4 regions of the Devosia sp. 2618 genome follow, and region 3 is predicted to be linked to each of the others. Evidence: predicted binding sites of a transcription regulator. Region 3 holds the regulator's gene; each other region holds the start of a gene.

Region 1 (7,728 bases), 250 kb from region 3:
CATAAGGGCCGGTGTAAAGCTCGATACGGTCAGCGCCCGTGGCCTTCGCAGCGGAAGCGCCCGCAGCGCCCGCGTCTGGATCGCTGAATAGCGAAATCCGACGATTGGGCGCCTTGAGGCGTTGCACCACCGAGGTCAGGAAATTGCCATTGCCGGCAAAGTCCCAGCCGTGGTCGGAAGTCGCCTGCGCCGGATCATCGGGCACCAACGTCACCTGGGCAGGATTGACCGCTTCGATCAGGTCGAAAAAGTCATCGCTCGGATAGCCTTCGATATTGAACTCGGCTTCTGGGTATTCCTCGCGCAGAAGCGTTGCCAGATCGAACACATCGCTGCGGCGGATATGGCGCTCATCCGGACGCGGATGGATGGTGATGCCGCTCGCGCCGGCGTCGAGCACAACCCGCGCCATGCCCACGACACTAGGCCAGGGCAAATCACGGCGATTGCGCAACTGAGCGACGGCATTGAGGTTCACGGAAAGCAGGGTCATGGCGGCACCAGAACGAACAGATGCCGACCCATACACCATCAATTCGCCGCCGCCCAATCCAACCTTGTGATGGCAGCGATCAACGGATTTGCGCAACGGCTTCCGTGAGGCCGAACTGCGTCGCAATCGTGCGCCAGTTCATCCATCGCCGCGACCGTTGCAACGGCAGTGCCTATGGTCATTCCTCGGCCCGCCCGACGGCTGCAAGCAGCTCCGGGCGAGCCAGATATCGTGACGCAAGCGAGCCTATTTCAAGGCTCGCCGCGGCGCGCTCCAGCACCGCGACATTGCTCTGCGCGGTGTGGAGGCAGCCGATGCGCATGGATTACATACCCTTATTGCCGCGCGAGATGGCCGCGAGGCCGGTGCGGACCACTTCAACCAGACCCAGCGGCTGCATCAGGGCGATGAAGCTGTCGATCTTGTCGGGCTTGCCGGTCACTTCAAACACGAAACTCTCGACAGTCGCGTCCACGATATGCGCGCGGAACGCATCGGCGAGACGGAGCGTCTCGGCGCGATGATCGCCGGAACCGGCAACCTTGATCAGGGCCAGCTCACGCTCAATGGACGCGCCCTCAGCGGTCAGGTCATGCACCTTGTGCACCGGCACCAGGCGCTCAAGCTGCAGCTTGATCTGCGTCAGGGTCTTGGGCGTGGCGATAACGACAACGGTGATGCGACTAAGTCGACGGCCGTGTTCGGTCTCACTGACGGTCAGGCTTTCAATGTTGTAGCCGCGCGCCGAAAACAGGCCAACCACTCGAGCCAGGATTCCAGGCTCGTTGTCGACCAGAACCGACAGGGTGTGACGTTCGATTTCCTGGGTTTCCTTGGTCAGGAAATAGGCCGAGCCAGTCGGCTGCAAATGTGCGTTCATATCTGTTGTCCTCAACAGCGGCCTAAACCAGCTGCCGTCCCTTCTCGTCAATGATGTCCCCGATATTGGCGGTGTCGGGCAGGATGATCTCGTTGTGCGGCTTGCCTGATGGGATCATCGGCAGGCAGTTCTCGTCCTTCTCGACGATGACGTCGAACAGGACCGGGCCGTCATAATCGAACATCTCGGCAATCGCCGCGTCCAGCTCAGCCGGATTCTCGCAACGGATGCCCTTGCCGCCATAGGCCTCGGCCAGCTTGACGAAATCGGGCAGCGATTCCGAATAGGAATGCGCGTAGCGGCTGCCATGCAGCAGGTCCTGCCACTGGCGCACCATGCCCATGCGTTCATTGTTGAGAATGAAGATCTTGATCGGCAGGCGATACTGCACCGCCGTCGAGATTTCCTGCATCGTCATCTGCACCGAGGCTTCGCCGGCAATGTCGATCACCAGCGCATCGGGATGCGCCACCTGCACGCCAACGGCAGCCGGCAGACCATAACCCATCGTGCCCAGACCGCCGGAGGTCATCCAGTGGTTTGGCTTGTCGAAATGGAAGTGCTGGGCAGCCCACATCTGGTGCTGGCCCACTTCGGTGGTGATGAACACCTCCTTGCCCTGCTTCTTGCTCATCTCATAGAGACGCTCGATCGCGTATTGCGGCTTGATAGTGGTTTCCGAGTTTTTGTAGCCGAGCGAATTGACCGCACGCCACTTCTCGATCTGGCCCCACCATGGCGCGATGGCCTCGGTGCGAGGCTGATTGGTCTTGCTGCGCCAGATGCGGACCATTTCGGCCAGCACGCGCGAGCAATCGCCGATGATCGGCACGTCAACGCGCACGACCTTGTTGATCGAGGACGGGTCGATATCGACATGGATCTTGCGGCTATTGGGCGAGAAGGCATCGATGCGGCCGGTGATACGGTCATCGAAACGCGCGCCAATGTTGATCATGACGTCGCAGTCATGCATCGCCAGGTTGGCCTCGTAGGTGCCGTGCATGCCCAGCATGCCCATCCACTGTGGATTGGATGCGGGGAAAGCACCCAGGCCCATCAGGGTCGAGGTCACGGGGAAGCCGGTCAGCGCAGCCAATTCACGCAGGTGCTCAGACGCTTCCGGCCCGGCATTGATCACGCCGCCGCCGGTGTAAAAGATCGGACGTTCAGCCTTGAGCATCAGATCGACAGCGGCTTCGATGGCAGCGGCATCGCCGTCCATCTGTGGGCGGTAGCTCTGGTGACGCAGGGTATCGAGGTCAGGCATGTAATATTCGCCGAGCGCGAACTGCACATCCTTTGGAATATCGATCACCACAGGGCCGGGACGGCCGGTCGTCGCGATGAGGAAGGCCTCATGCATGATGCGCGGCAGGTCTTCCACGCGCTTCACCAGATAATTGTACTTGGTGCAGCTACGCGTGATGCCGACAGTGTCGCATTCCTGGAACGCGTCCGAGCCAATCAGCGTCGTCGGCACCTGCGCGGTGATGCAGACCATGGGAATGGAATCCATCAGCGCATCGGTGAGGCCGGTCACCGCATTGGTTGCGCCGGGGCCGGAGGTCACGAGAACCACGCCGGGCTTGCCGGTCGAGCGCGCATAGCCTTCGGCCATGTGGGTTGCGCCCTGCTCATGCCGCACCAGAATGTGCTGCACCTTGTCCTGCTGGAACATCGCGTCATAGATCGGCAGCGCTGCGCCACCGGGATACCCGAAAATATGCTCGACGCCCTGATCGGTCAGCGCCTGTATCACCATTTCCGCGCCGGTCATCTTTTCGGCCATCGTGTAGTCCTTCCCTAAAGTCCAAATCTGGGAGCCCAATCTCGTAGCGTCGAAAACCGGGCAATAAAAAAGGCCCCGTTCGGGACCTTGTTTTCGGCGCACCAGCTATCGCGCGGGATTTTATCCCACGTTGCCGATGCGCCTGCGTACTACGAGAATGAGTGCCCGCACGGGACCTCTCCTTAAAATTGTGGTGGCATTGATAGGTTCATTCGCCCGAACGAGTCAAGACCTGCAGGCTACGAAGCGAAGCGCAGCAGGATTTGTGGGTGATCGTCACACACAAAAACAGGGCCCAGCCCGCCGGGAAACGAACCGAGAGGCAACTAATCAGCGGAAAACCCGCTAATTGGGCGCATGCGACCGCAAAACTTCTCGCCGTGGCGGCAGACAATGCTATTGCCCCGCCAAAGAGATTTTTGACGGTTTGATGACGCATGTCCCAGAGTGCCCTCGACAAAGACCTCAAGCGCGTATCCGGCCTCGAGCACGCCACCCATGATCTAGCGCGCTCGCTGGCAGCGCCCGGCATTGCGCTGGTGTTCCTGTTGGTGGCTGCGGTCTGGGCGAGTTTCGCCGTCGCCGACGGGCCGATGACCTACATCGTCGTCATCGCGGCGGTTATCGCCGGTTACATGGCACTCAATGTCGGCGCCAACGACGTTGCCAACAATATGGGCCCGGCTGTGGGTTCCAAGGCACTCACCATGGGTGGTGCGCTGATCATCGCCGCTATTTTTGAAGCTGCTGGCGCCATTCTGGCGGGTGGCGACGTGGTCAATACCGTTGCGCGCGATTTGCTCGTCGGCGACGCGATTGACAGCAATGCCTTCGTTTTGTTGATGATGGCGGCCCTCTTGGCGTCCGCCCTTTGGGTCAATCTAGCCACCTATATCGGCGCCCCTGTTTCAACCACCCACGCCGTTGTGGGTGGTGTTGTTGGCGCCGGTATCGCCGCGGCAGGTTTTGCCAGCGTTGCCTGGCCGATGATCGGTTCGATTGCCGCCAGCTGGGTCATCTCACCAGTGCTCGGCGCCGCTGCCGCCGCTGCCCTGCTCTCTTTCACCAAGCACACCATTACCGATCGCATCGACAAGGTTTCGGCGGCGCGCATCTGGGTACCCATTTTGGTTTCGGCCATGACAGGCATCTTCGCCATGTACATCGCGACCAAAGGCCTGAGCCGCATGTGGTCGCCGAGCCTTTTGACCGTGATCATCCTCGGCGTCGTCTTCGCCGCTCTGGGATGGATCGGCGCCATGCCACTGGTTCGCTTCCAGTCCATCGGCATGGAAAATCGCAACAAGCATGTCTCGACGCTGTTCCGCCTGCCGCTCGTCGTCGCTGCAGCGTTGCTCTCTTTTGCGCATGGCGCCAATGACGTTGCGAATGCCATCGGCCCGTTTGCAGCGATCGTCAGCACGCTGCAGTCCGGCCATATGGAAGCATCGGGTCTCACCCTGCCATTCTGGGTTCTGGCCATCGGTGGCGTCGGCATTTCGCTAGGCCTGGCGCTGTTCGGCCCCCGCCTGATCCGTACGGTCGGCGAACAGATTACCAAGCTCAACGAAGTGCGGGCCTATTGCGTGGCGCTGTCTGCGGCAGTGACGGTGCTGGTTGCTTCGGCACTGGGCCTGCCAGTGTCATCGACCCATATTGCCGTAGGCGCCATCTTTGGCGTTGGCTTCCTGCGTGAATTCTACTCGCGCCGCGATCTCGAATTTTCCGCCGTGCCCATTCACGCCAAGCACCTCGACCCCGCGACGCTAAACGCGACGCCCGAAGCTGCCCTGTCCAAGGAACGCAAGACCGATCGCCGCAAGCTGGTTCGCCGTCAGCACGTCACCAGCATTGCTGCGGCATGGGTGATCACCGTGCCAGCCTCAGCTCTGCTGGCAGCAGCGCTGTTCTGGGTCCTGAACCTGCTGATCAGCTTCTAGGATCAGCGGGTAGAGCACAGCTGCGTTCCGAGTTTTACCGCAATCCGCGACAGCGCGCCGTCATTGAGCAGACGGCGCGCTTCGGGCAAAACCGCCCAATGGCGCAGGCGCTGGTCCATTTCCTGCCAGACGTCGAGCTGGGTTTCGACCCGCAGCGGATAAAGATCGACATCAATCAGGCTTGAGCCGTCAGCGCTGGCGCCGGAGCGGTAGCTGCCGACTGGCTCGCTACTGATCTCACCGGTCACGCCAGCTTCCTCAAGAGCTTCCTGCGCCGCGCTTTCCCAGGCGGTCATGCCGATCTCGATGTCGCCCTTGGGGAAAATCCAGCGCCCGGTGCGCCGTGAAGTGATCAGCAGGAAAACGACCCGGCCATCGACAATCGAATAGGGTAGCGCGCCAGACTGGCGCAGCCCCGGCGTGGTTTCGACGCGTGGGCTCCAATTGCTCAAAAATTCGCGCAGCATGGGCCGGCCTCCGATGTCTTTGTCGGCGCACCTTCGCACAGGCATCGCGCCAGAGTCGACGCGACATCGGCGCTAGGGCTCAGATGCCAACAAAAAAGGGCCCGTAGGGCCCTCACAAATTCTCGAACTGCAATCAGCCCAGCAGTGTCAAATTGGTCGCCGAAACCTTCCCGTCACGGCCGGTTTCGAGCTCATAAGTCACCTTGTCGCCCTCATAGAGCGACTGCAGGCCAGAGCGCTGCACTGCAGAGATGTGCACAAATGCATCCTTCTCACCATTTTCTGGCGAGATGAAGCCGAAGCCCTTGGTCGTGTTGAAGAATTTTACAGTACCGGTGATGGTAGCCATGAACTTGATCCTCACAAGTGGTCGCCGCATGAACGGCTACGAGTTAAAAACGGGATAGGGACCCGGCCTAAACGATTCACCGATCAGGAGTAGCCAAATTTCCGGCGTGTGGCCGGCAGATCAGGTAGCGCGAGATAGTGTCGTCATACAAAAATATGGCGACACTTTTTTGGAAACTCAAGGCGAATCCTGCGCAAGAAATAGCACCCGATCCAGGAGGGACTCCGGACCGAGTGCCAAGCGCCGAATGGCGCGTGCAGCATGGGGCGATGCTGCAACTAGGTATTCATTAGCCGCGTGGGCAGGTATCGCGATACTGGCTGCCGTTTGGACGCTGGTAGATGCAGATGTTGTTGCTGTTTGGAACGCGACCGAGCACGTTACCAGCTGCTGCGCCAACGACGCCGCCCACACCCGCGCCAACTGCTGCGCCAACGATGTTACCGCTGGCGAGGCCACCGATAACTGCGCCGGTACCGGCGCCAACCACAGCACCCTGCTGGGTGGTGGTGCAAGCTGCGAGCGAAAGAGCAGTGGCGGCGATGATCAGAAACTTATGCATTGGATACCCTCCAGGAACTATCGTGCCTAAAATGCGCGCGGCGACAGTTTGGTTCCAGCGAAATTTTAACAAACTTGAAACTTTCAACCGTCGCGTGTGACGAAGGCCGCAACGATGATGGTGAGCCACCCGCCGATCATCCCGACACCACCGATCGGGGCCGCGCCGGGGAACGCGCCATGGCCAAGCCACTCCCTGATGCCAAGGTCGCCAGCAAAGACCAACGTACCGAGGGCAATGAGCCCGGCCGCAACCTGCAGCACGCGCCCGCGTCCTGCCAAGGCCAGCGCCAGCAGCACTGGGCCATGAGCCAGGCAGATCATCGCGATGGCCGACAGGTTGCGCGATTCACCGCTATGCGAACCCGCCGCAGCCGCCATCACGCCGACCGCACCGGCCAGGCCTGCCGCCGCCAAAGTCACCCGCCGCATCAAACCATTCTCAATTGCCATTGCATGACGCCCCGCCGTGCCGCCCTCTTCCGCTGATTGCCAGTTTCATCTAGAGCAGGTCTCGCGAGTAGGACATTTTGATATGAGCGAGCAAGTCACGGTTGCGGCCAACGCAGCCGATAGCGGCATTTCGACGTCGAGCGGCTGGGGCGCCGAATTGCGCGCCACCTTTGCGCTGGCCTGGCCCCTTGTCATCGCGCAGTTGGCGCAGAACGCCCTGCACACCACCGACGTCATCTTGCTCGGCTGGCTTGGCTCGAGCTATCTCGCTGCCGGCACGCTGGCGACGACATTCCTCATGCCATTCCTCGTCGGCGGCATTGGCATTGTCGGCGCGGTCGCGCCGCTCGTGGCGCAGGCGCGTGGCTCGCGCAATATCAAGGCGGTGCGGCGCATCGTGCGGCAGGGTTGCTGGGCCGCGATTGCACTCGCCATCGTGCTGGTGCCCATCGTTCTGCAGATCAAGCCGATCTACATTGCACTGGGCCAGGACCCGCAGGCCACCGATATGGCCGAACAGTTCATCCAGATCGCGGCATGGTCGCTGTTCCCGGCGCTTGGCATCATTGCGTTCCGCTCGCTGCTGTCTGCTTTCGACGCCACGCGGGTCATCCTTGTCATCACCGTGGCTGGCGTGGTGCTCAATGCCGCCCTCGCCTATGTGCTGATCTTTGGTCATTTCGGCTTTCCGCGCCTCGAACTGCGCGGCGCTGCTATCGCAACACTTGTGACTAACATTGCCATGCTGGTGATGATGGTCGCCTATGTGACGCGGCAACGGCGCTTCAAGCGC
Region 2 (7,728 bases), 230 kb from region 3:
AGGAGGCGTGACCATCGAGCAGCTTTGCCGTGTCGCGGATTTCGCCGGGCGTGTGCAGCCATGGGTCGTAGGCCACGGTGCCGCCTTCGCGGATGAGCGACTTGGATTCGGCATTAAGGCCGCCGCGATCGGTTTCGATGACGGTGATCAGGTTGGTATCGGTCTGTGCGGGAGCCTGCAGCGTGTAGCGGCTATCGACGAACAGGCCGGCTTTGTCGGTGCCGATCAGCGCCAGCCCGGCCGAGCCGGTAAAGCCGGTGACATAGGCCAGCCGAGCTTCGCTTTCGGGCACCGATTCGCCGCGATGCGCGTCGGCGCGCGGAATGAGGAATCCATCGACACCAGCCTTGGCCATGGCACCGCGCAAGGCGGCCAGACGCGGCGCGACGTTCTTTTTGTCGGCCTTGTCCTCAAAGCTCTGGAACACGGTGGCGGGGAAATTTTGGGCGGTCATCGAAGCAATCCTGACGCTGAGGTGCGCTGTGGTCATGGCTGGCGTGCTGTGCCGGGCATAGCAAATCGCCGCTAACACCCTAACTTAGCTGCGTAATCAAGGAGAGCGAAAATGGCACAGGACAAGAATTTCATCGTACGGGCTTTTGACGCTCTGGTTGCCGGCCGCGAACGTGAAGCCAAGCGCTATGTCGAACGCTTCGAGCGCAGCTATGGCAAGGCCGATAGCAAATTAACGAAGCGGTAACGGGGCTTGCGAGTCTTGCAGGGCTGGGTTGACCAATCAGGCCTAACCAAACTTGTCAGGCAAGACTACATAGAGCGTGACGGGGGCAATAGACCGTCGTCAAACGTGCATGGAGAATGAAATGACTGAGAGCAAAAACGATTTCCGCAAGGCCCTGGGTTCCGTCATCGACGCCCGTGGTCGTGAATCGAGCCGCCAGGTCAGCTATCGCATGCAGCACCAGCTGATCGGCGCGTTTACAAAGCGCCCGTAAGGCCGCTGCAGTTTACTGCTGACGATCTGACGATCCCCGGAGCATGCTTCGGGGATTTTGCTTTTCTGGGGTGTTTAGAAGAACGCTCGGTGCGGCTATCACCTCGCCCCTCAGGGGAAGAGGTCGGCGCGCAGCGCCGGGTGAGGGGTGAAGTGGTTCTGCATCCACTCCCTTTGCAGCATGGCAGTGCCAAGCTGCCTTATATTTTTCACTGCGAGATCGCACCCCTCACCCTAGCTTCGCCAGGTCGCTACGCTCCCGGCTTCGCTGCCCTCTCCCCTGAGGGGCGAGGGGACGATGGGGTGAGACTCAGGTGATGGCTTAGCGCTTTTCGAGAACCAGGGTGGTCCAGTCTTTACGCTTGAGGTGATCGACCAGCGTCAGGCCCGCAGCCTGATAGGCACCGATGACGCCGTCGGCCTGGGTGTTGAGAATGCCTGACAGGATGATCGTGGCGCCGGGCTGGGCGATGTTGGCCATGCCGGGCGCGAGTTCGGTCAGTGGGCCGGCCAGAATATTGGCAACGAGCAGATCATAGGGGCCACGCGCGACGATATCGGGGTGGTCGAGGCCTGTGGCTTCTAGGGCGCCGATCTGGTCGGCAACGCCGTTCTGTTCGGCATTTTCAATCGTCGTGACGACAGCGATAGGGTCGATATCGGTGGCCAGCACCTTGCCGGGGATGCGCTTGGCGATGGCGATGGCCAGAACGCCGGTGCCGGTGCCGACGTCGATCATCGCCGTTGGCTGCTTGACCTTGAGCAATGCGTCTATCGCTTCGAGGCAACCTGTAGTGGTTTCGTGGTGGCCGGTGCCAAAGGCCTGCGCGGCGTCGATGCGCATCGGTGTCAGGCCTTCGGGGATAGGCGAATTTTCGTCGTGGCTGCCATAGACGTAGAAACCGCCGGCGATGACCGGTGCAAGGCCTTCCAGCGACTTGGCGACCCAGTTGATTTCGGGATCAATTGGCGCGACGGAGAAGTCGACGACGCCGCCAAGAGTTTGGCGCGCCAGTTCGGCAAATGCCTCAACGTCCGGCGGGCTTTCGCAGGTCGCTTCAAAGAACCATTCGCCGGTTTCTTCGTTCTCATGCGCCGAGGCGGTCAGCGCCAGATCGTCACGCTCCATGACGGCATCGACCAGGGCATAGGCCTGTTCCTTGGTGAGCGGGGCAGACAGCTGATCGACGGACATGGGCATACCTCAGGTTTGCCGCCTAGTTGCGCCAAGAGCTCCGCGCCGTCAATCTGACTTATCCTCGCAGCAGGGAGGCATTGGGGAAATCAGTGGTCGGCAATCAGCGCAGCCCCTGCGCCTTTTTCCATTTGCGTAGGCGCGCCAATGCATTGGAATAGGGCGATGAGGTGTTGAACTGGATCATGCGGCCCATGGTGTACTTTTCGTACCAGGGCGCGCCGTAGAGTTCGACGTCATCATGGCTTTCGATGAGGGCCACGATGCCGGCCTTGGCGTCGGCGAAACGTTGCAGCAGTTCTGGCAGGGTCAGGTCGGCGTAATCGGCGTAGAACTTTTGCGCCAGTTGGCCGAGCTGGTTCCATTTGAAGCCCGTTTCGGGGAAATCGACAACCAGCCCATCACGCTGGCGGGCGTGCCACTTCAGCACCAACTCGTTCCAGCCGATGAGATAGGCGACAAGGTCGCGCACGCTCATTTGCGTGTTTTGCATATGCCCATCGAGGGTCTGTTCGCTCGCGCGATCCTCGGGAATACTGGCCAGCTCCTTGGCCAGCTTGGCATAGGTGGTGTCGATGGCCGTGAGTAGTTCGGCCTTGTTCTGCGGCACAGCCATGGAGCGATCAGGCCTTCTTGATGAAGCTTTCGAGAACCTTTTTGCGGCCGGCTTTTTCGAAGTCTATGGTCAGTTTGTTGCCTTCGATATCGGTAATGGCGCCGTAGCCGAATTTGAGGTGGAAGACGCGTTCGCCCATGCCGAAGGCGGATTTGTCGTTGCCGAGGTCCACCGAGCGCGCCACCAGGTCGCCGTCGATGGTCAGCGGGCCGCCACCCTTGCGGCTGGCCTGCTGGGCGCGGGCGCGCTGCCAGCCGGGCGTTTCGTAAACGCTCTCGAATGGGTCGGCTTTGTTGAAGCGACTGGTGGCGCCGCCGCCATAGCCGTAACCGCCATAGGATGAGCCAGTGTCCTTGACCTCGACGGCATCGGCGGGGAGTTCATCGAGAAACCGCGATGGAATGGCTGACTGCCAGAGGCCGTGGATGCGGCGGTTCTGCGCGGCGGAAATGCGAACGCGCTTGCGGCCACGGGTGATGCCGACATAGGCGAGGCGGCGCTCTTCTTCGAGGCCGGCGCGGCCGCTTTCATCCATCGAACGCTGGCTGGGGAAAGTGCCTTCTTCCCAACCGGGCAGGAAGACGGTGTTGAACTCCAGTCCCTTGGCGCCGTGCAGGGTCATGATGGTGACAGCATCAGCTGCATCGGCGCTATCGCGGTCCATGACGAGCGAGATGTGTTCGAGGAAGCCGCCGAGGGTGTCGAAATCCCCCATGGCGCGGCTGAGTTCCTTGAGGTTTTCCTTGCGACCTTCCGATTCCACCGATTTGTCGGCGCTGAGCATGTCGGTATAGCCGCTCTCTTCGAGGATCTGCTCGACGAGTTCGAATGGCTTCATTGAGGCGGAGCGGAACGCCCAGTCTTCGAACTGGCCGACAAGGCTGCCCAAAGTCGTGCGCTGCTTGGGCTTGAGTTCTTCGGTTTCAAGCAGCAGGCGTGTCGCGGCCAGCAGGGGCATGTTCTGGTCCCGCGCCGTTTCCATCAGCATTTTGACCGTGGCGTCGCCAATGCCGCGCTTGGGCACATTGATAATGCGCTCGAAAGCCAGGTCGTCAGCAGGCTGGGCCACGAGGCGGAGATAGGCCAGAGCGTCGCGGATTTCCTTGCGCTCGTAAAAGCGCGGGCCACCGATGACGCGGTAGTTAAGGCCGAGGGTGATGAACCGCTCTTCGAATTCGCGCATTTGGAACGAGGCGCGGACCAGGATTGCCATTGAGTTGAGGCTGTCGCCGTCGCGCTGATATTGCTCGATCTCGTCGCCGACGGTGCGCGCTTCTTCTTCGCTGTCCCATAGCTGGGTGACAGAGACCAGTTCGCCCGTTTCGCCGACATCGGTCTGCAGCGTCTTGCCGAGGCGGCTTTCGTTGAAGGCGATGATGTTGGAGGCGGCCTTGAGGATGTTGGAAGTCGAGCGGTAATTGCGCTCGAGCTTGATCACCTTTGCGCCCGGAAAGTCCTTTTCGAAGCGCAGGATGTTGTCGACCTCGGCGCCGCGCCAGCCATAGATCGACTGATCGTCGTCACCCACGACGCAGATATTGGCTTCGCTGGCGGGCTTGCCCTGCGCTAGCAGGCGCAGCCACAGATATTGAGCGACGTTGCTGTCCTGATACTCGTCCACCAGCATGTATTTGAACTTGCGGTGGAATTCGGCCAGCACGTCCGGGTTTTCCTTGAACAGCCGGATGCATTCGAGCAGCAGGTCGCCGAAATCGGCGGCGTTCAGCGATTTGAGGCGAGCCTGATAGTCTGCGTAAAGCTTGGAGCCGCGACCATTGGCATAGCTGCCGCTATCGGCGGGCGACACGTCCTTGGGCAGCAGGCCCTTGTTCTTCCAGCCGTCCATCATGTTGGCGAAGAGCTTGGCGGGCCAACGCTTCTCGTCGATATTGTCGGCCGCGAGCAATTGCTTGATCAGGCGGATCTGATCGTCGGTATCGAGGATGGTGAAAGAGCTGGTCAGCCCCACCAGCTCGGCGTGTTGACGCAGGATGCGAGCGCCGATCGAGTGGAAAGTGCCCATCCACGGCATTGCCTCAAGGCGCGGCACCAGCTTTTCGATACGCTCCTTCATTTCCCGCGCGGCCTTGTTGGTAAAGGTCACCGACAGGATCTGGGAGGGCCAGGCGCGGTTGGTATTGATAATGTGGGCAATGCGGGTGGTCAGCACACGCGTCTTGCCTGTGCCGGCGCCCGCGAGCACCAGCAGCGGGCCATCGATGCTGACGACCGCATCGCGCTGTTCTTCATTGAGGCCGCTCAGATAGTCAGGCGTCTGGTTGCGCTTGAACTGGCCGGTAATGGCGCCCGCAGTCGGGCGGTCGAGTGGGTGGGGTTCACCGGACATAAAAGGCCTTTCCATCGCGGCATCCGGGGCAGGGACGCTCTGCGCGGGCATTGACGAATCTTATTTTGTTCTCATCGGCAATATAGGCATTGGGCCGCGCGGTGTATAGAACGCCGCGCTGTCACCGATCCGTCATATCTGCGTCATGGGACTGTTGTGCGGCAGCCCTACGGAAATGCACGATTTCCCACGGGGCTTCCTTCATGAACACGACAAAACTTCTGACCGCGCTGACCGCCGCGCTGCTGGCCACAACTGTTTCGGCCAATGCCGCAGAACACTTCAACCGCATTGCCAGCTTTCCTGTCGCGCTGAACAGCCCCGAGGCTGAGGCCACCTCTTCGGAAATCATCACCGCGACCGAAGACGGAATGACCCTGATTTATTCGGACAGCCCGGCTGGCGGCATCGGCTTTGTCGACATCACCGACGCCAAGGCACCGGCGCCCAAGGGTTTCCTGTCGCTCGATGGCGAGCCGACCTCGGTCACCGTGATCGGCGACAAGGCCTATGTCGGCGTCAACACCTCCGAGAACTTTACCAATCCTTCGGGCAAGCTGTCTGTGGTCGATATTGCGACGCAGAAGGTCGAAGACGAATACGATCTGGGCGGCCAGCCTGACTCGGTGGCGCACAATGCTGCTGGGACGCTGGTGGCTATCGCGATCGAAAACGAGCGCGACGAAGAACTCGGCGACGGCGGCATTCCACAGCTGCCCGCCGGTTTTGTTGTGATCTTTGACGTTGCCGCCAAGTCGCTCAAGACGGTTGAACTGACCGGTCTCGCATCGGTTGGTGCCGAGGACCCGGAACCGGAATTCGTCGATTTCAACGAGAATGACGAGATCGCCGTCACGCTGCAGGAAAACAACTACATCGCCATCATCGATGGCAAGAGCGGTACGGTCACGGGTGGTTTTGATGCCGGCACGGTGTCGCTGGCCGATGTCGACACCAAGAAGGACGGCGCGCTGCGTTTCACCGGCAAGCAGGCCGACGTGCCGCGCGAGCCAGACGCCATCAAGTGGCTCGATGCCAACCGCCTCGTCATCGCCAATGAAGGCGACTGGAAGGGTGGCACGCGCGGCTTCACGATCTTCAATCGTGACGGCACCGTGTTGTTCGACTCGGGCAATGCGCTTGACTACAACGCGGCGCAGCTCGGTCACTATCCCGACCACCGTAACAAGAAGGGCGTCGAGCCAGAAGGTCTGGAAGTCGCGAGCTTTGGCGGCCAGCAGTACATTTTCGTGGCCGAAGAGCGTTCGTCGTTGATCGCGGTCTACAAGGATACCGGCGCTGAGCCAGAATTCGTGCAGTCGCTGCCTTCGGGCATTTCGCCTGAAGGTCTGGTTGCCATTCCAGCACGCAATCTGTTGGCAACGGCCAATGAAGTCGACCTGCGCGCCGATGGCGGCGTGGGCAGCCACGTGATGCTCTATGAACTGGCTGAAGGCCCAGCCAACTATCCGCAGCTGATTTCCGACCTTGATGCCGATGGCCGTCCGATTGGCTGGGCCGCGATTTCGGGTGCCGTGGCCGATGCTGAAAAGCCGGGTATTCTCTATGCGGTCAGCGACAGCGTGCTGTCGGCGGAGCCTGCCATTTACACGATCGATGCGACCAGCCAGCCGGCCCGTATCACAGCCAAGACCATCATCACCCGCGGTGGAGATGCGGCCCAGAAACTGGACCTCGAAGGCATTACATTGGACGGCAAGGGCGGCTTCTGGCTCGCCTCGGAAGGCGATAGCGCCAAGCTGACGCCACATGCGCTCTACAATGTCGATGCTGACGGCAAGATCATTGCCGAAGTCGCGCTTCCTGACGAGTTGACCGCAAACGCCGTGCGCTTCGGTGCTGAAGGCGTGACCCGCATCGGCGAGGGCGACGACACGACGTTGTGGGTCGCCATCCAGCGCGAATGGAAGGACGATCCCAAGGGCCAGGTGAAGCTTTTGAGCTACAAGCCTGCCACCAAGGAATGGGGCGCCGTTGCCTATCCGCTCGAAACCCCGGCTGAAGGCGCCTGGGTTGGGCTGTCGGAAATCACCGCGCATGGCGACTACATCTATATCGTCGAGCGTGACAACCAGATCGGCGACAAGGCCAAGCTCAAGGCGCTCTATCGCGTGCCTGTGGCCGACCTCGTGGCCGCCAAGTTGGGCACGGAATTGCCGGTTGTCTCCAAGGAACTGGTGCGTGACTTCATCCCCGACCTCAAGGCCAGCAACGGCTATATCGTCGACAAGGTCGAGAGCTTTGCCATTGATGCGGCCGGCAATGGCTTCGTGATCACCGACAATGACGGCACCTCGGACAGCTCTGGCGAGACGCTGTTTTGGACCATCGGCGCGCTTTAGGCGCTGCCAACACCAACAATGCGCGGCCGGTCCTTCGGGGCCGGCCGTATGCTTTTGATGTCACTGCTGGAACTGTCGTGTATTCAAGGCAATAGCGGACTTGCGCGACACACGTGCATGCCTACACTCTGCCGCGCAAAATTGGATAGACCAGTGCAGTGCTGAACCGCATTTACATCGTCGTTGGACTGCTCGCCATCGTGGTGCTCGCGGGCGCGTTTATCGTGCCCTATTTCATCCAGTGGAGCGATTATC
Region 3 (7,728 bases):
TGGATATCGCGGGCTTCGATGCCGGCTGCCTTGAGGTCGGCGATGAGCTCGGCCATTGCAGCGGTGTTGCCGTCAAGCGCTTCGCGCGCCGTTGCGCCCTGGGTCGAAACACCAGAATTGATCTGCGCCATGTCAGGGGATGCCGTGACTTCGCCGCGACCTTCGATGGTGATGCTGCCAGCAAGAGCAGGCAGAGACAGGCCAGCGAGGAGAGCGAAAGGAACGACAAAAGCGAGGCGACGCATGGGAAACACTCCATAAGTTGTAGAGGGGACTACTCCCCATCCATTGCGTCAGTATTACGGCGCAGATGAATGGAACTTGAACGAGCTGTGAACATCCATTCATCTTTAAAAGTGTGACTTTTGGAGGGTTGCGCCGAACACAATCGGTGGAGTACTCACAACTAACATTTTAGGGGACGGACATGGACAGCAGGCATTATCCCGAAGGCGTATTGGTTGGTCGGGCTCTTGTGCCGGGCCATGCGCATCCGCGCGTGGTGACTGTGCGCGACGGGAACCTGGTCGACATCACCGCCAAGGGGTTTGCAACTGTCCGCGACATCGCCGAAAACGGCAATGCGGCTGACTACGTGCGCAATGCTGCGGGCTCGGTGGTGGGCAATGCCGATGCCGTGCTGGCCAACTCGGCGTCGACCACTCCGGACGCGACTATCGCGACGCTTTTGTCGCCAATCGACCTACAGGCAATCAAGGCGTCGGGCGTCACTTTCGTCGTTTCGCTGCTTGAGAGAGTAATCGAAGAACAGGCCCGCGGGGATAAGTCTCGTGCGGACGCGCTGCGCGGCGAGATTTTGGGTCTGATCGGCACCGATCTCAGCGAACTGGTTCCTGGCTCCGAGACGGCGATGAAGGTCAAGGCAGCGCTGATCGCAAAGAATGTGTGGAGCCAGTATCTCGAAGTGGGGATCGGGCCGGACGCAGAGATTTTCACCAAAGGTCAGCCGATGAGCTCGGTGGGCTATGGCGCCGAAGTTGGCCTGCATCCGATTTCGAGCTGGAACAATCCCGAGCCGGAAGTGGCGCTGCTGGTGACCAGCAAGGGCGAGATCATCGGCGCGACGCTGGGCAATGACGTCAACCTGCGCGACGTTGAAGGCCGTTCGGCCCTGCTGCTGGGCAAGGCCAAGGACAACAATGCCTCGGCATCGCTTGGTCCATTCGTGCGGTTGTTCGATGGTGAATTCACGCTTGAAACGGTCAAGAATTCCGAGATTTCGTTGCGCGTTGCGGGCGAGGATGGTTTCGTACTCGACGGTCATTCCTCGATGAACCAGATTTCGCGCACGCCGGAATCGCTGGTGGCTGCGACTATTGGAGGGCATCACCAATACCCCGATGGTCTGGTACTTTATCTCGGCACCATGTTTGCACCGGTGAAGGATCGTGATGGCGTGGGCAAGGGCTTTACGCACAAGCTGGGTGATGTGGTCTCGATATCGACATCTGAGCTGGGCACACTATCTAACACCGTGAACCTATCCACCAAATGTCCACCCTGGACCTATGGCTCCAGCCACCTGCTGCGTGACCTGGCCAAGGCCGAACTTCTTTAGATTATTGCTCCGAAAGGCATCCCAAATGGCTGAACTGCATAAGAACCTCATCGATGGGGAATGGGTGGGCTCGGACGGCGCTGAGAACATCAACCCATCCAATACGGCTGAAGTTGTGGGACTTTATGCCCGCGCGACGGCTGAAGAAACCAAGCAGGCTATTGCTGCTGCCAAGGCTGCGTTCCCAGCGTGGTCACGCTCCGGCATTCTTGAGCGTCATGCCATCCTCTCCAAGACGTCGCAGGAAATCCTGGCGCGCAAGGCTGAGCTTGGCGAGTTGCTGAGCCGCGAAGAGGGCAAGACGCTGCCAGAGGGCATCGGCGAAGTGACCCGCGCGGCGCAGATTTTCGACTTCTTTGCTGGCGAAGTGCTGCGCCTTGCGGGCGAAGTTCTGCCGTCGGTTCGTCCCGGTGTTGGCGTTGAGATTACCCGCGAGCCAATCGGCGTCATCGGCATCATTACGCCATGGAACTTCCCGATCGCGATCCCGACCTGGAAGATCGCTCCGGCGCTCGCCTACGGCAATACCGTGGTGATCAAGCCAGCTGATCTGGTACCGGGTTCGACCTGGGCGATCGTTGACATTCTTGTGCGCAACGGCCTGCCAAAGGGCGTGCTGAACCTGGTGATGGGCAAGGGTTCGGTCGTTGGCCAGACCATGCTCGACAGCAAGGACGTGACCGCCATCAGCTTCACCGGTTCGGTGGGTACGGGCAAGCGTGTTGCGGCCGCTTCGATTGAACACAACCGCAAGTTCCAGCTGGAAATGGGCGGCAAGAACCCGACCATCGTGCTCGATGACGCCGACCTCAAGGTTGCTGTCGAGAGCGTGGCGCAGTCGGCATTCTTCTCGACCGGCCAGCGTTGCACTGCTTCGTCGCGCGTGATCGTGACGGCTGGCATCCACGACAAGTTTGTCGAAGCGCTGGCTGAGCGGACGCGCAACCTGCGGGTTGGCGACGCGCTGGACAAGAACACTGAGATCGGCCCCGTGGTCGATCCAAGCCAGCTCAAGCAGGACACCGACTATATCGCTATCGGTAAGGCCGAAGGCGCAAAGCTGGTTGCCGGTGGCGAGCTGGTGAAGGCCGCGACTGAAGGGTATTTCCTGCAGCCAACACTGTTTACCGAAGCGACCAACGACATGCGCATCAGCCGCGAAGAGATCTTCGGGCCGGTGGCATCGGTCATTCGCGTCAAGGATTACGAAGAAGCGCTGGCCATGTCGAACGACACCGAATTTGGTCTGTCGGCCGGTATCGTCACCACCTCGCTCAAGTATGCGACGCACTTCAAGCGCAATGCCGAGGCTGGCATGGTGATGGTCAACGTGCCGACCGCCGGTGTGGATTTCCACGTGCCGTTTGGTGGTCGCAAGGGGTCGAGCTATGGCCCACGCGAGCAGGGCAAGTATGCAGCCGAGTTCTTCACCGTGGTGAAGACGGCTTACACCGCAGCTGGCTAAGCAGCGCGTTATCACAGTGTAACAAACGGGGCCTTCGGGCCCCGTTTTCGTTAACACATTGTTACCCCCGACGCTGTGTCAGGAACACTCCGGTGACAATCAGCGCGACACCAAGTGCGCTGGCCCAAAGGGTTAGCGGGGCACTGCGGACGATATCGAGAACAACGCCGGAGACCATCTGGCCGCCGATGACCATCAGGGCCGTGTTGACGGCGCCGATGCGGGCGATGAGCCATGAGCCCGAGGCAACAAAGATCACGCCGACCGGGCCTCCGAGAAAGGCCCACCACGGCGTTTCGGCGGCGCCGGGGGTGATGAGCCCACCCACGACCAGACCGATCACCGTGAGCAGCGCGAAGCCGACGATGTGGTTCCACAAGGACGCAACAAGCGGGCTGGTGGAGAGGGCAAGCCGACCATTGAGCTGACGGCTGAGGCCGACCAGAATACCGGCGAGAACGGCATAGAGGATAAAAATGGTCATGCCGCGCCACCCAGGCCAAAGAGGATGATCAGCAGGCTACCCGAGGCGATCAGCACGACGGCAGCGAGCTGGCGGAGGCCAAGGCGGCGTTTGGGCAGGCCGAAAAAGCCCCATTGATCGGCGGCGAGGCCGAAGACGACTTGCCCGGCAAGACCCAGCGCCAGCGTTCCGGCGAGGGCGAGTGGTGTGTTGACGGTTGTGGAGGTCAGGATGACGGTGAGGGCGCCCGATGCGCCGCCGAGATAAGCCCACAGAGGCGCTTTGGAGCGTTCCGTTGTTTGCGGCGTGCGGCGCGGCCAGAGGATGGCAAGAAAGATCAGTGCCGCCACGGTGCCGGTGCCATGGGCGAGCCAGGACGAAAACAGGGCGCCGCCATGCTTGCCGGCTTCGCCATTGAACAGAACCATCAGGGTCAGAAGGCCGCCGCTGGCGAAGGCCGCGAGCAGATAGAGCGGGTTATTTTTGTGGGGGACGGCTGGGGGCATGGATCGACTCGAACGGGGAGACCCCGATGCTAGCATGAGGGGCGTTGGCTGGGCGATGGAGGGCAGGGCGCTGACCAGAAACGAAAATCCCCGCTTTCGCGGGGATTTTGTGGGGGGCGTGTTTTGGGCTCAAGCCAGTTGGGCGAAGCGTTCGTCGAAGGCGTAGCCGGCGCCGCGGACGGTGCGGATCGGATCGCTTTCGCGGCCACGATTGATGGCACGGCGGAGGCGGCCGATATGCACGTCGACGGTGCGCTCATCGACATAGACGTCATTGCCCCAGACGCCATCGAGCAGCTGCTCGCGCGAATAGACGCGGCCTGGGTGGCGCATCAGATATTCGAGCAGGCGGTATTCGGTGGGGCCGAGATGGACATCGCGGGCGGCGCGGCGAACGCGGTGGGTGGTGCGATCGAGTTCGAGATCACCGACCTTGAGGGCGGCGGTGACGAGGTTTGGATTGGCGCGGCGCAGCAAGGCGTGGATGCGGGCGACCAGTTCAGGCACCGAGAAGGGCTTGACCACATAGTCGTCGGCGCCGGTGGCGAGGCCACGCACGCGTTCTTCTTCCTCACCGCGAGCGGTCAGCATGATGATCGGTACGCGGGCGGTTTCTTCGCGGGCGCGGAGGCGACGGCAGAGCTCAATGCCGGAAATTTCAGGCAGCATCCAGTCGAGCAGGATCAGGTCGGGCAGCTTGTCCTGAATGGCGTGCTGGGCTTCGTCGCCGGTTTCAGCGGTGACGACGCGGAAACCCTCGGCTTCGAGGTTGTAGCGGAGCAGGATGGCGATATCGCCTTCGTCTTCGACCACAAGGATAGTGGCGGGCATGGGGTGGCTCCCGTTGGGGCTGCCTGGTTTGGGCGCCGGAGTTTCAAGACCTCATGGTGAGCTTGGCGAACCACGAGGTCTAGCGAGTGGAGGCTGGTGTGCGACGACCTCGTGGTTCGACAAGCTCACCATGAGGTCTACTGGGGCGAGGGACTGGTATCTCAGGCCTTGATCTGGGTGCGCTGCAGGTCCTGGACGTCGCTGGTGAGCTGCTTGCCGGTCTGGAGGTAATAGGCGCGTTCGGCGATGTTGGTCGCGTGGTCGCCGATGCGCTCAAGGTTTTTGGCGCAAAACAGCAGATGCGTGCAGGGCGTGATGTTGCGCGGATCTTCCATCATGTAGGTGAGGAGTTCGCGGAACAGAGAGGTGTGCATGGCGTCGACTTCGTCGTCGCGGTTACACACTTCGATGGCGGCAGCTGCATCGCGGTTCGAGTAGGCGTCGAGCGCCTCCTTGATCTGGCGGAGCACCAGCGCCGTCATGTTCTTGACGCCGTTGTAAAAGGTTGGCTGCAGGCTCATGCCTTCGAGCTTGAGCGAGCGGCGGGCCAGCTGCTTGGCCATGTCGCCAACGCGTTCGAGATCGGCCGCGACGTGGATCGAGGTGATGATGGCGCGCAGGTCCGAAGCCATTGGCTGGCGACGGGCGATCATGGAAACGGCCATGTCGTCGATCTTGCGCTGCATGTCGTCGATATGCTGGTCGGCGATGATGGTGACGTCTGCCAGCTCGCGGTCGAGCTTGAGCAGGGCCTTGGTGCCGTTCTCGATGGCGACTTCGACCTGACCGCCCATTTCGGCGATCGACTGGGCGAGGGCGACAAGTTCATCGCTGTAGGCGGTGACGATATGGTCTTTGCCGATATTTGCCATTGCGTGGTCCTCTTGGTGTGCCTGGCCGCGCCGTTGAGGCGCAGGCCGGCGACCAGTGTTGCTGTAAGCGCTTCGGCCTTAGCCGATGCGGCCCATGATGTAGTCCTGGGTCTGCTTGTTGACCGGGTTGGTGAAGATGTCTTCGGTGACACCTTCCTCGACCAGATTGCCCAGGTGGAAGAATGCGGTCTTCTGCGAAACGCGCGCGGCCTGCTGCATCGAGTGGGTCACGATGACGATGGTGTAGTTCTCGCGCAGCTCGTCGATAAGCTCCTCGATGATTGCGGTCGCAATCGGGTCGAGAGCCGAGCAGGGCTCGTCCATCAGGATGACTTCAGGGCCGACCGCGATGGCGCGGGCAATGCACAGGCGCTGCTGCTGGCCACCGGAGAGACCGGTGCCGGGTTCGTTGAGGCGATCCTTCACCTCTTCGAACAGGCCTGCCTTGCGGAGCGAGGAGACGACGATTTCGTCCAGATCGGTCTTGTTACGCGCCAGACCATGGATTTTTGGGCCATAGGCGACGTTGTCGTAGATCGACTTGGGGAAGGGATTTGGCTTCTGGAACACCATGCCGATACGGGCGCGGAGTTCGACCACGTCCAGGTTCGGATCATAGATGTCTTCGCCATCAAGCTTGATCGTGCCGCCGACCTTGGCGCCTTCGATAGTGTCGTTCATGCGATTGATGCAGCGCAGGAAGGTGGACTTGCCGCAGCCCGAAGGTCCGATGAAGGAAGTGACGGCGCGATCGGGAATATCGATCGAAATGCCGTGCAGGGCCTGCTTGGCGCCGTAGTGGACGGTGACGTCCCGGGCAGTCAGGCGGATGGTACGTTCGAGAGCTTCAGTCGGATTCATGGCGGTGTTCACGGTTTGCTGGGTCATCTTAACCTTGCCGGCAAGCATATCCATTTTAGCGAGATCCTTCTATGCGCGCTTTTCGAGGCGCGTCCGCAGGAAGATGGCGATGGCGTTCAGGGCGATCATGAAGGCCAGCAGCACGATGATTGCAGCCGAGGTGCGAGCCTCAAAGAAGTTGCGGTTTTCGTTGCCCTGCCAGAGGAAAATCTGGACGGGAAGAGCGGTTGCCTGATCGAGCGGGGTTGCCGGGACCGAGGCGACGAAGGCGTTCATGCCAATCAGCAGGAGCGGCGCGGTTTCACCCATTGCCTGCGCCACGCCAATGATGGTCGCGGTCAGGATCGAGGGGAGGGTCACCGGCAGCACATGGTGGAACACCATCTGCGTCTTGGAGGCACCCATGCCGAGCGCGGCCTGGCGCAGAGCCGGGGAGACGCCCTGCAGCGCGCCACGGGTTGCGATGATGATGGTGGGCAGTGTCATGAGGGTCAGGACCAGACCACCGACCAGCGGCGCCGACAGGGGCAGATGGAGGTAGTTGATGAACACTGCCGCGCCGAGCAGACCGAACACGATGGATGGCACCGCGGCGAGGTTGTTGATGTTGACTTCGATCAGGTCGGTGAGGCGCGACTTGGGGGCGAACTCTTCGAGGTAGATGGCGGATGCCACGCCGATTGGCACGGCCAGCAGGATCACGACCAGCATCATATAGAGCGAGCCCATGAAGGCACCGGCGAGACCGGCAGCGGCAGGGGCGGCACGGCTATCGACATTGGTGAAGATCGACCAGGCAAAGCCCGAGGTGATGGTGCCGTTGGCTTCGTAGGTGTCGATTAGGGCGCGAGCTGCAGGAGCGAGCTGCTGCTGGGTATCGCCCAGATCGCGGTCGATATTGCCCTTGACCCAGTTGTCGGCATTGGCCGAGGCCAGCACGTCGACTTCGATGGTTTTGCCAAGCAGGGATGGATCGGCAACGAACAGGTCGCGGATCTGGTGGCGGGCATTGGTTTCGGCAATCGTCAGGATCTGGCGGCTGTCGATGTCGTAACCGGCAGGCGCAGCGGCGCGGAGCGAGGCTTCGACGACCTTGTTCCAGTTCAGCAGGGCAACATCGCGCTGCCACTTGAGATTGGCGGCGCGGAAGT
Region 4 (7,728 bases), 1.7 Mb from region 3:
CGGATGGAGCTGGTGGTGTGAGGGGGCACGCCCTCGTGGTTCGAGGCTCGTAAGCACTCGCACCTCACCATGAGGGCTACTGATAAACCGCACCAAGAGTAGCCCTCATGGTGAGGTGCTTTGCCCTTGCAAAGCCTCGAACCACGAGGGCGTATCACAGAAAAATCGAGTTTAGGGCCAGGTTTCGACAGGCGTTAAACCCGCTCAACCAGCCCAGCCACATCCTGCAACAGCCGCACAAACTCTGCCCCGGCCACCTCAAGCGCACCGGAATTATCAATCCGCACCGCATTGTCGGGCAACCAGCACTCAACGCTTCGAGCCAGCCGCTGAGCGATGGATTCAGCACTCTCCCGACCCCGCCCCGCCAGTCGCTGCGCGATGATTTCGCGGTCGGCGATGATCGAAACAACCATGGTCTGCGGATAGCGCTTCAGCAGTGCCGGGATAACGCCGCGTGACAGGTTGGCGACCACGGCCTTGCCCGCCGCCAGATCGTCTTCGAGCCCAATCGGCAGGCCATAGCGCAGGCCATGCGCGTCCCAGTTCAGCGCAAAGGCGCCATCGGCCTCGGCCGCCGCGAACGCAGCAACATCCATGCTGTCATGGTCTTCGCTGCCGCCATCGGCCGGCCGTGTCACGACGCGGCGCACGAAGGCGACGCGGCCGGTGGGCTCCAGCCGCCGGCGCGCGAAATCGATCAGGCTGTCCTTGCCGACCCCACTGGGGCCAACAACGGCAACGAAAACTCCGCTCATATCACCCGACGTCCCTGCCGCCACACGGTCAACACGATGGGTATGCCCTCCTCGACGCGCAAATGCACGAAGTCCGCCCGCTTGCCCACGGCTATCTCGCCCCGGTCATGGAAACCACCCGCTTCCGCCGGTCGCTTGGTGACCAGCTGCACGGCCTTGGCGAGGCTGAACCCTTCCACATTGTCGGCCAGCGAGAAGGCCGATTGCAACATGGAGAAAGGGATATAGTCCGAAGAGAGGATATCGAGCAGATCGGCCTCGGCCAGCACGCGTGCCGAGACGTTCCCCGAATGCGAGCCGCCGCGCACGACGTTCGGTCCGCCCATCAGGATCGACATGCCCGCCTGCCGCGAGGCCTTGGCGGCTTCGATGGTGGTGGGGAATTCGGCGACTTCGGTGCCCAGCGCCACAGCTTCTTCGACGTGATCGCGCGTCGCGTCGTCATGGCTGGCCAACACGATGCCCAGTTCCTGGCAGGCAGCGGCAATCGCGCGGCGGTGTGGCCCAGCATAGGCCACAGATTCGGCGTTGCGCCGCTCGGTGAACTCTTCAAGGGCGGCATCGCTCATCTTGAGCTTGCCTTGATAGTAGGTCTTGTAGGCATCCATGCTGGCGAACTGACGCTGGCCCGGCGCGTGGTCCATCAGCGACACCAGCCGCACCTGCGGATCGTCCTTGATGGCCATGAAGGATTCAAGGCAATCAGGCGCCGAAACTTCGCAGCGCAGGTGGATGTGGTGCTCGGCGCGCAGGCGCCCGGCCTTGGTGCCGGCATGGATCGCATCGGCCAGGATGCGCATTTCCGTTGGGCCCATATCGGCGTGCTCATCGAGCCCGACGCGAATGGCGTCGAGCACGGTGGTGATCCCCGATGCCGCGATCTGCGCATCATGCGCCTGCACGGCGGCGACGGGGTTCCACCGCACTTTGGGGCGTGGCGCATAATGGGTTTCGAGATGGTCGGTATGAAGTTCGACCAGGCCCGGAATGAGGTAATCGCCATCGAGATCGACCCCGGTTCGGCTCGGCGCACCGATATCGGTGATGATGCCACCATCGACCCGGACGGAGCCCTCCAGAACCTCGTTGGCGAGGACGATACGGGCATTGGTGAGAACGAGTTCTCCGAGGGCGACGGTGTTCATAGGCGAGCCAATCTTGCGGTTACGTGCGGACGAAGGCTCCGCTAACCCAGTTGCATGACGTTTCAACGACTAAGCCAGTCGCTTCCCACTCGTCTTGTTGAATGGATGCAATGCCGCAACCGGCACGGCGAAATTGATCGGCATGGTTTCGGCCAGTTCGGACCGGCCGTGCGCCACCAGCACCATGATCTGCTCGAGCCCCGCAACGCGCACATAGAGATGGCTTTCCCCACCGACCGGTTCGATCAGCTCGACCGTGCCCGTCAAAGAAATATCCCCCGCCGCCCCTGCCCCGATTACAATGGCGTCGGGACGAATGCCGACAATGTCGGTGCCGTTCGGCAGACTGTCCGGCAAAGTCACACCGGGCAATGCGCGCAGCTTTTCGATGTCGAGCAGGTTCATCGGCGGCGAACCGATGAAACCGGCGACAAACAGCGATGCGGGACGATCATAGAGTTCGGTCGGCTTGCCGACCTGTTCGATATGGCCGCCATTCATCACCACCAGCCGGTCGGCCAGCGTCATGGCCTCAAGCTGATCGTGGGTGACGTAAACGCTGGTCGTGCCCAGCTCGCGCTGCAGGCGGCGGATTTCGATCCGCATCTGGCCGCGCAGCTTGGCGTCGAGGTTGGACAATGGCTCGTCGAACAGGAAGGCCTTGGGCTGGCGCACGATGGCCCGCCCCATGGCAACGCGCTGGCGCTGACCGCCAGAAAGCTGGCGTGGCCTGCGATCCAGAAAGTCGTGTATTTCCAGTGTCTTGGCTGCAGCATTGACCCGACGATCAATCTCGGCGCGCGGCGTACCACGGTTTTTCAGGCCATATTCAAGATTTCCGCGAACCGTCATATGCGGATAAAGCGCATAATTCTGGAACACCATGGCAATGTCGCGCTCGGCAGGCTCGCGCTTGTTGACCACCGTACCGCCGACGGAAATCGTGCCATCGCTGATGGTTTCGAGCCCGGCAATCATCCGCAGCAGGGTCGATTTCCCGCAGCCTGAGGGGCCCACCAGCACGACCATTTCGCCATCTTCGATAGCCAGATCGATGCCGTGGATCACCTGAGCCCCACCGGGATAAGTCTTTTTGACGCCGGTCAGATCAATGGCGGCCATGTTATTTCTCCGTTTCGACCAGGCCCTTGACGAACAGGCGCTGCATAAAGATGACGACGAGAACCGGGGGCAACATGGCCAGCACAACGGCGGCCATGACGAGGTTCCATTGCGGATCGGCGTCGGCATAGGCGGCCATGCGCTTGATACCCATGACGACCGTGTAAAACTTGCTGTCGGTGGTCACGAGCAAGGGCCACAAATACTGCATCCAGCCATAGATGAAGAGAATGACGAACAGCGCTGCCATGTTGGTTCGGCTCAGGGGCAACAGGATATCGCGGAAGAATTTGAGCGGCCCCGCCCCGTCGACGCGTGCGGCTTCCATCAGTTCATCCGGCACCGTCAAAAAGAACTGCCGGAACAAGAAAGTAGCTGTTGCCGAAGCGATCAGCGGGATGGTCAAACCGGCATAGGAATTGAGCATGCCGAGGTCGGCGACCACCTTGAAGGTCGGGATAATGCGCACTTCGACCGGCAGCATCAGCGTGATGAAAATCACCCAAAAAGCAGCCGTCCGCAGCGGAAAGCGGAAGTAGACGATCGCATAGGCCGAGGTGATCGAGATGGCGATCTTGGCCACGGCGATGACTACCGCCATGATCAGGGAATTGACCAGCATCAGGGTCAGCGGCGGCGCGCCGGAGGTCGACATGCCTTGGCTCAGCATCTGCCCATAGTTATCGAGCAGATGGGGGCCGGGCAGCAGCGGCACGACACCGCGCAGGAAGTCGCCGGGACCGTGGGTCGAGGCGATGACGGCGAGATAGACCGGGAAGGCCATCACGATGACGCCGATGATCAAAACGGCGTGGGTCAGGATGTTCAGCCAGGGACGATTTTCGACCATTTCGCGGCTCCTAGTATTGCACGCGCCGCTCGATGAAGCGGAACTGGACGATGGTGAGGACGATGACGATCAGCATCAGCAGCACAGATTGGGCGGCGGACGAACCGATATTGAGGCCGAGGAAACCGTCGGCATAAACCTTGTAAACCAAGATGTTAGTCGACTGCGCTGGCCCGCCGCCTGTGGTGCCGTCGATGACGCCGAAGGTATCGAACATGGCGTAGTTGATGTTGACGATCAGCAGGAAGAACGTCGTCGGCGACAGCAGCGGCACGACGATGGTCCAGAACCGCTTGAACGGCCCCGCCCCGTCAATGGCGGCAGCTTCCGACAGCGATGCTGGTACCGATTGCAGCCCGGCGACGAAGAACAGGAAATTGTAGGATATCTGCTTCCAGCTGGCGGCCAGCACAACCAGGATCATGGCCTGGTCCTGATTGACCCGATGGTTCCAGTCGACACCTAGCTGACCAAGCACGTAGCTCAGGATACCGATGGAGGGGTTGAACATGAACCACCACAGGATTCCCGCAACGACCGGCGCGACGGCATAAGGCCAGACCAGCAGCGTGGTATAGATGCGGCCCGAGCGCAGCAGGCGGTTGGTCGCGACGGCCAGCACCAGCGACACGCTCATGGCGATCACGGTGACCAGCACCGAAAAAATCAGCGTCCGCCACAGCGAGTTGAGATACATCGGGTCGGCCAGCAGCTTGGCGTAATTGTCGAACCAGATGAACGTCGTCTTGAACCCGAACGGGTCTTCACGCTCGAAGGATGATTTGGCGGCCTGCAGCGCCGGCCAGATGAAAAACACCAGCGTAATGGCCAGTTGCGGAGCCAGCAGCGCAAACGGCAGCCACCGGTTCGGAAAGATCGTACGTTTGGTCTGCATTGAGCATCCTTGGCGCGCTATGGCAGCGCGCGGACGAGACAAGGCCCGGAACGATGTTCCGGGCCTTGCAGTCTTGGCTTACTGATTGGCGGCTTCGAATTCGCGCAGGATGACATTGCCGCGCTGGACGGCTTCGTCGAGGGCCTGCTGGCCGGTCTTGGAACCGCCCAGAACTGCTTCGAATTCCTGGTCGATGACGTCACGCACCTGGGTCAGGTTACCAAAGCGGATGCCCTTGGAATTTTCCGAAGGCGTGCCGCGGGTGATCTGCTTGATGGCGATGTCGGAACCAGGATGCTCGGCATAGTAGCCCTGCTCTTCACCCAGCTCGAAAGCAGCATTGGTGATTGGCAGGTAGCCGGTGAACTGGTGCCAATCGGCCTGAACTTCAGGCTGGCTCAGGTAGGTGAAGAACTGGGCAGCGCCGGCATAGACGTCGTCCGACTTGCCGTTCAGCACCCACAGCGTTGCGCCGCCGATGATCGAGTTCTTTGGCTCGGCGATCACGTCTTCATAGTAAGGGAGCGGGGCAAAGCCGACTTCGAAGTCCTTGGAATTGGCGACAACGCCAGCGCGCGAGGCCGAGGAGTTCATGTAGATGGCGCATTCGCCCGAGTAGAACAGCGGAGGCGCGTCGTTGCCGCCCACTGGGCCGCCATACTTGAAGACGCCTTCCTTGCTCCACTTGGCCAGGTTGTCCCAATGACGGGCCTGGGTTTCGCCGTTGAAGGTGAATTCGGTGCCGAGGCCACCAAAGCCGTTCTGCAGCGTGCCATAAGGCAGGTCGTGGATGGCCGAGAGGTTTTCGGTCTGGATCCAGCTCACCCAACCGGTGGTGAAACCGCAGGTGGCAGCGCCCGATGCGACAATCTTCTTCGAGAACTCTTCGACTTCAGCCCAGGTCTTTGGCGCGACGTCGCGGTCGAGACCGGCTTTTTCGAAGGCGTCCTTGTTGTAGTACATGATTGGGGTGGACGAGTTGAATGGCAGCGACAGGATGTTACCTTCAGGGTCCGAATAGTAGCCGGTCACTGGCGCGAGGAAGCCGGCGGTGTCCCATGGCTGGTTGTTGTCTTCCATCAGCTTGTAGACGGGATAGACGGCGCCCTTTGCGGCCATCATGGTGCCGGTGCCGACTTCGAAAACCTGAACGATTGCAGGCTGTTCGTTAGCGCGGAAGGCAGCGATTGCGGCGGTCAGCGTCTCGGCATAGCTGCCCTTGTAGACCGGGGTCACGACATAGTCGGACTGGCTGGCGTTGAAATTGGCAGCAACTTCTTCGAGCTTGGTGCCCAGTTCGCCGCCCATGGCATGCCACCAGGTGACTTCGGTCTGGGCAAGGGCGACGCTCGAGGTCAGTGCGACGGTCAGGACGGCAAGTCCGGCGGCGAGTGGGTAGCGAACCATGGGTTCTCTCCTGCGTAACTGGAAGTATCGGCAGGAAGCCCCCTACCGGCCCACATCTTGCGAGCCCGGCGTGCCTAACAATGGCGATTAACAGTTGGGTGACAGCAAAACGATGGTTTGGTGACACTCCACAGGCCCGAGGCCGCGCGGGTTTGCCGCGACAGTCATGCAGCCGTCGCATGAAAATGGCTAAGGCAGGCGATCAAAATTTTGACCACCGCGCGCCAAGGGGACAGCATGGGAAATATCATCGGAACAGGGTTTAGCGTCGGCTCCGACGACGGCGAACTGTTTGGTCTGGAAGCAGAATTGCGGCAGATGGCCGAGCTTGGTGTCGACACGGTCGAACTGGGTCTGACCAGCATTGACCTGATCGCTGGCGGCCGGATTGTCGCTGAACGCCTCCAGCGGCTTGAGGCCATCACGCGGCAATTTGATTTCCGCTACACCGTTCATGGTCTAGTCTCGTCAAACTTCATGGACCCCGACACCGTCGCGTATCAGCTACAGGTCTCCAAGGCGCTGGCAGAGGTCAGCGACCGCCTTGGAGCACGCATTCTGGTTCAGCATGGCGGCCATCTGCGCGCCGATCAATGGCATCACCGCGCCGGTGCGGATGCGCTCGAACGCGAAAGCCTTACCGAACTGGCTGAATTTTGCCGCCCCTACGGCATCCGCGTGGCGCTCGAAAACATCTTCAGCACGGAAGCCGGGCAATATCGCCAGACGCCGGCTGAAGTCGCCGCAACCGTGTTGGCAGTCAACCATCCCAATCTGGTGGCACTGATCGATTTCAGCCACGCCTATATCGAATGCACGTATCGCGGGCTCGACTTCCGCCAGGAGATCGCGGCGATGGCGCCCGTCACCGGGCACCTGCATGTCCACGATAGTTTCGGGCGGCCGCAGGCGCACTACATCGCCTATCACCAGGCCGAAAACGTCGCGATGGGGATTGGCGATCTGCACCTGCCGCTGGGCTGGGGCGATATCGACTGGGACTGGATTTTTTCGGAACTGACATTCCTGCCCGACACAGTGCTGATGATGGAGATCAGCCAGCGTTATAGCAGCGAACAGCCGGGCTGCCTCAGCCGGGCGCGGCAATTGGCAGGGCTCTAAAGCCCTGCCACCTGGTCTTGTTTAGCTGGCCAGATAGCCGAACTGGGCCTTGTGCAGCACCGAATAGGCGCCGTCGCGGGCCAGTAGCACGTCATGTGTGCCCTCTTCGACAATACCGGTCTCGTCGATCACGACGATGCGGTCGGCATGCTGGATAGTGGCCAGACGGTGCGCGATCACCAGCGTGGTGCGGCCTTGCGAAAGCTCGGCCAGCGAGCGCTGGATGGCGACTTCAGTGGCCGTATCGAGCGCCGAGGTCGCCTCATCGAGAATGAGGATCGGCGGATTCTTGAGGAAGATACGGGCAATCGCCACGCGCTGCTTCTGGCCACCGGACAGCTTCACGCCGCGCTCGCCGACCATAGTGTCTAGGCCCTGCGGCAGGCGCTTGATCACCGTGTCGAACCGCGCGCGCTTGGCCGCATCCCA

Evidence for each region. The regulator PhoB, encoded in region 3, activates phosphate uptake and scavenging genes when phosphate is short. The targets are predictions, from matches to a motif close to TGTCATNNANCTGTCAT.
Region 1: the regulator PhoB is predicted to act here: its motif matches at 3,585-3,601, upstream of ABIE28_RS04520 (inorganic phosphate transporter).
Region 2: the regulator PhoB is predicted to act here: its motif matches at 5,230-5,246, upstream of ABIE28_RS04405 (esterase-like activity of phytase family protein).
Region 4: the regulator PhoB is predicted to act here: its motif matches at 6,265-6,281, upstream of ugpB (sn-glycerol-3-phosphate ABC transporter substrate-binding protein UgpB).

The regions. Positions count from the first base shown of each region.
Region 1 is NZ_JBEPOO010000001.1:903,299-911,026, reverse strand. Features, by position in the region: gene ABIE28_RS04540 (pyridoxine 5'-phosphate synthase) at 1-493, opposite strand, end outside; gene ABIE28_RS04535 (hypothetical protein) at 672-815, opposite strand; gene ilvN (acetolactate synthase small subunit) at 819-1,373, opposite strand; gene ABIE28_RS04525 (acetolactate synthase 3 large subunit) at 1,396-3,165, opposite strand; gene ABIE28_RS04520 (inorganic phosphate transporter) at 3,603-5,105, shown strand; gene ABIE28_RS04515 (NUDIX hydrolase) at 5,108-5,572, opposite strand; gene ABIE28_RS04510 (cold-shock protein) at 5,706-5,921, opposite strand; gene ABIE28_RS04505 (YMGG-like glycine zipper-containing protein) at 6,211-6,483, opposite strand; gene ABIE28_RS04500 (DUF423 domain-containing protein) at 6,567-6,935, opposite strand; gene ABIE28_RS04495 (MATE family efflux transporter) at 7,018-7,728, shown strand, end outside.
Region 2 is NZ_JBEPOO010000001.1:880,265-887,992, forward strand. Features, by position in the region: gene ABIE28_RS04375 (aminopeptidase P family protein) at 1-454, opposite strand, end outside; gene ABIE28_RS04380 (hypothetical protein) at 566-700, shown strand; gene ABIE28_RS04385 (hypothetical protein) at 822-953, shown strand; gene ABIE28_RS04390 (50S ribosomal protein L11 methyltransferase) at 1,275-2,147, opposite strand; gene ABIE28_RS04395 (ClbS/DfsB family four-helix bundle protein) at 2,251-2,763, opposite strand; gene ABIE28_RS04400 (ATP-dependent helicase) at 2,771-5,110, opposite strand; gene ABIE28_RS04405 (esterase-like activity of phytase family protein) at 5,314-7,473, shown strand; gene ABIE28_RS04410 (AsmA family protein) at 7,632-7,728, shown strand, end outside.
Region 3 is NZ_JBEPOO010000001.1:650,484-658,211, forward strand. Features, by position in the region: gene ABIE28_RS03080 (SIMPL domain-containing protein) at 1-245, opposite strand, end outside; gene ABIE28_RS03085 (fumarylacetoacetate hydrolase family protein) at 428-1,579, shown strand; gene ABIE28_RS03090 (aldehyde dehydrogenase family protein) at 1,605-3,044, shown strand; gene ABIE28_RS03095 (DMT family transporter) at 3,106-3,528, opposite strand; gene ABIE28_RS03100 (DMT family transporter) at 3,525-4,013, opposite strand; gene phoB (phosphate regulon transcriptional regulator PhoB) at 4,143-4,844, opposite strand; gene phoU (phosphate signaling complex protein PhoU) at 5,006-5,716, opposite strand; gene pstB (phosphate ABC transporter ATP-binding protein PstB) at 5,795-6,577, opposite strand; gene pstA (phosphate ABC transporter permease PstA) at 6,647-7,728, opposite strand, start outside.
Region 4 is NZ_JBEPOO010000001.1:2,379,985-2,387,712, forward strand. Features, by position in the region: gene phnF (phosphonate metabolism transcriptional regulator PhnF) at 1-21, shown strand, start outside; gene phnN (phosphonate metabolism protein/1,5-bisphosphokinase (PRPP-forming) PhnN) at 195-758, opposite strand; gene ABIE28_RS12015 (alpha-D-ribose 1-methylphosphonate 5-triphosphate diphosphatase) at 755-1,903, opposite strand; gene ABIE28_RS12020 (sn-glycerol-3-phosphate import ATP-binding protein UgpC) at 1,973-3,025, opposite strand; gene ugpE (sn-glycerol-3-phosphate ABC transporter permease UgpE) at 3,027-3,875, opposite strand; gene ugpA (sn-glycerol-3-phosphate ABC transporter permease UgpA) at 3,886-4,770, opposite strand; gene ugpB (sn-glycerol-3-phosphate ABC transporter substrate-binding protein UgpB) at 4,849-6,177, opposite strand; gene ABIE28_RS12040 (TIM barrel protein) at 6,415-7,299, shown strand; gene ABIE28_RS12045 (ABC transporter ATP-binding protein) at 7,321-7,728, opposite strand, start outside.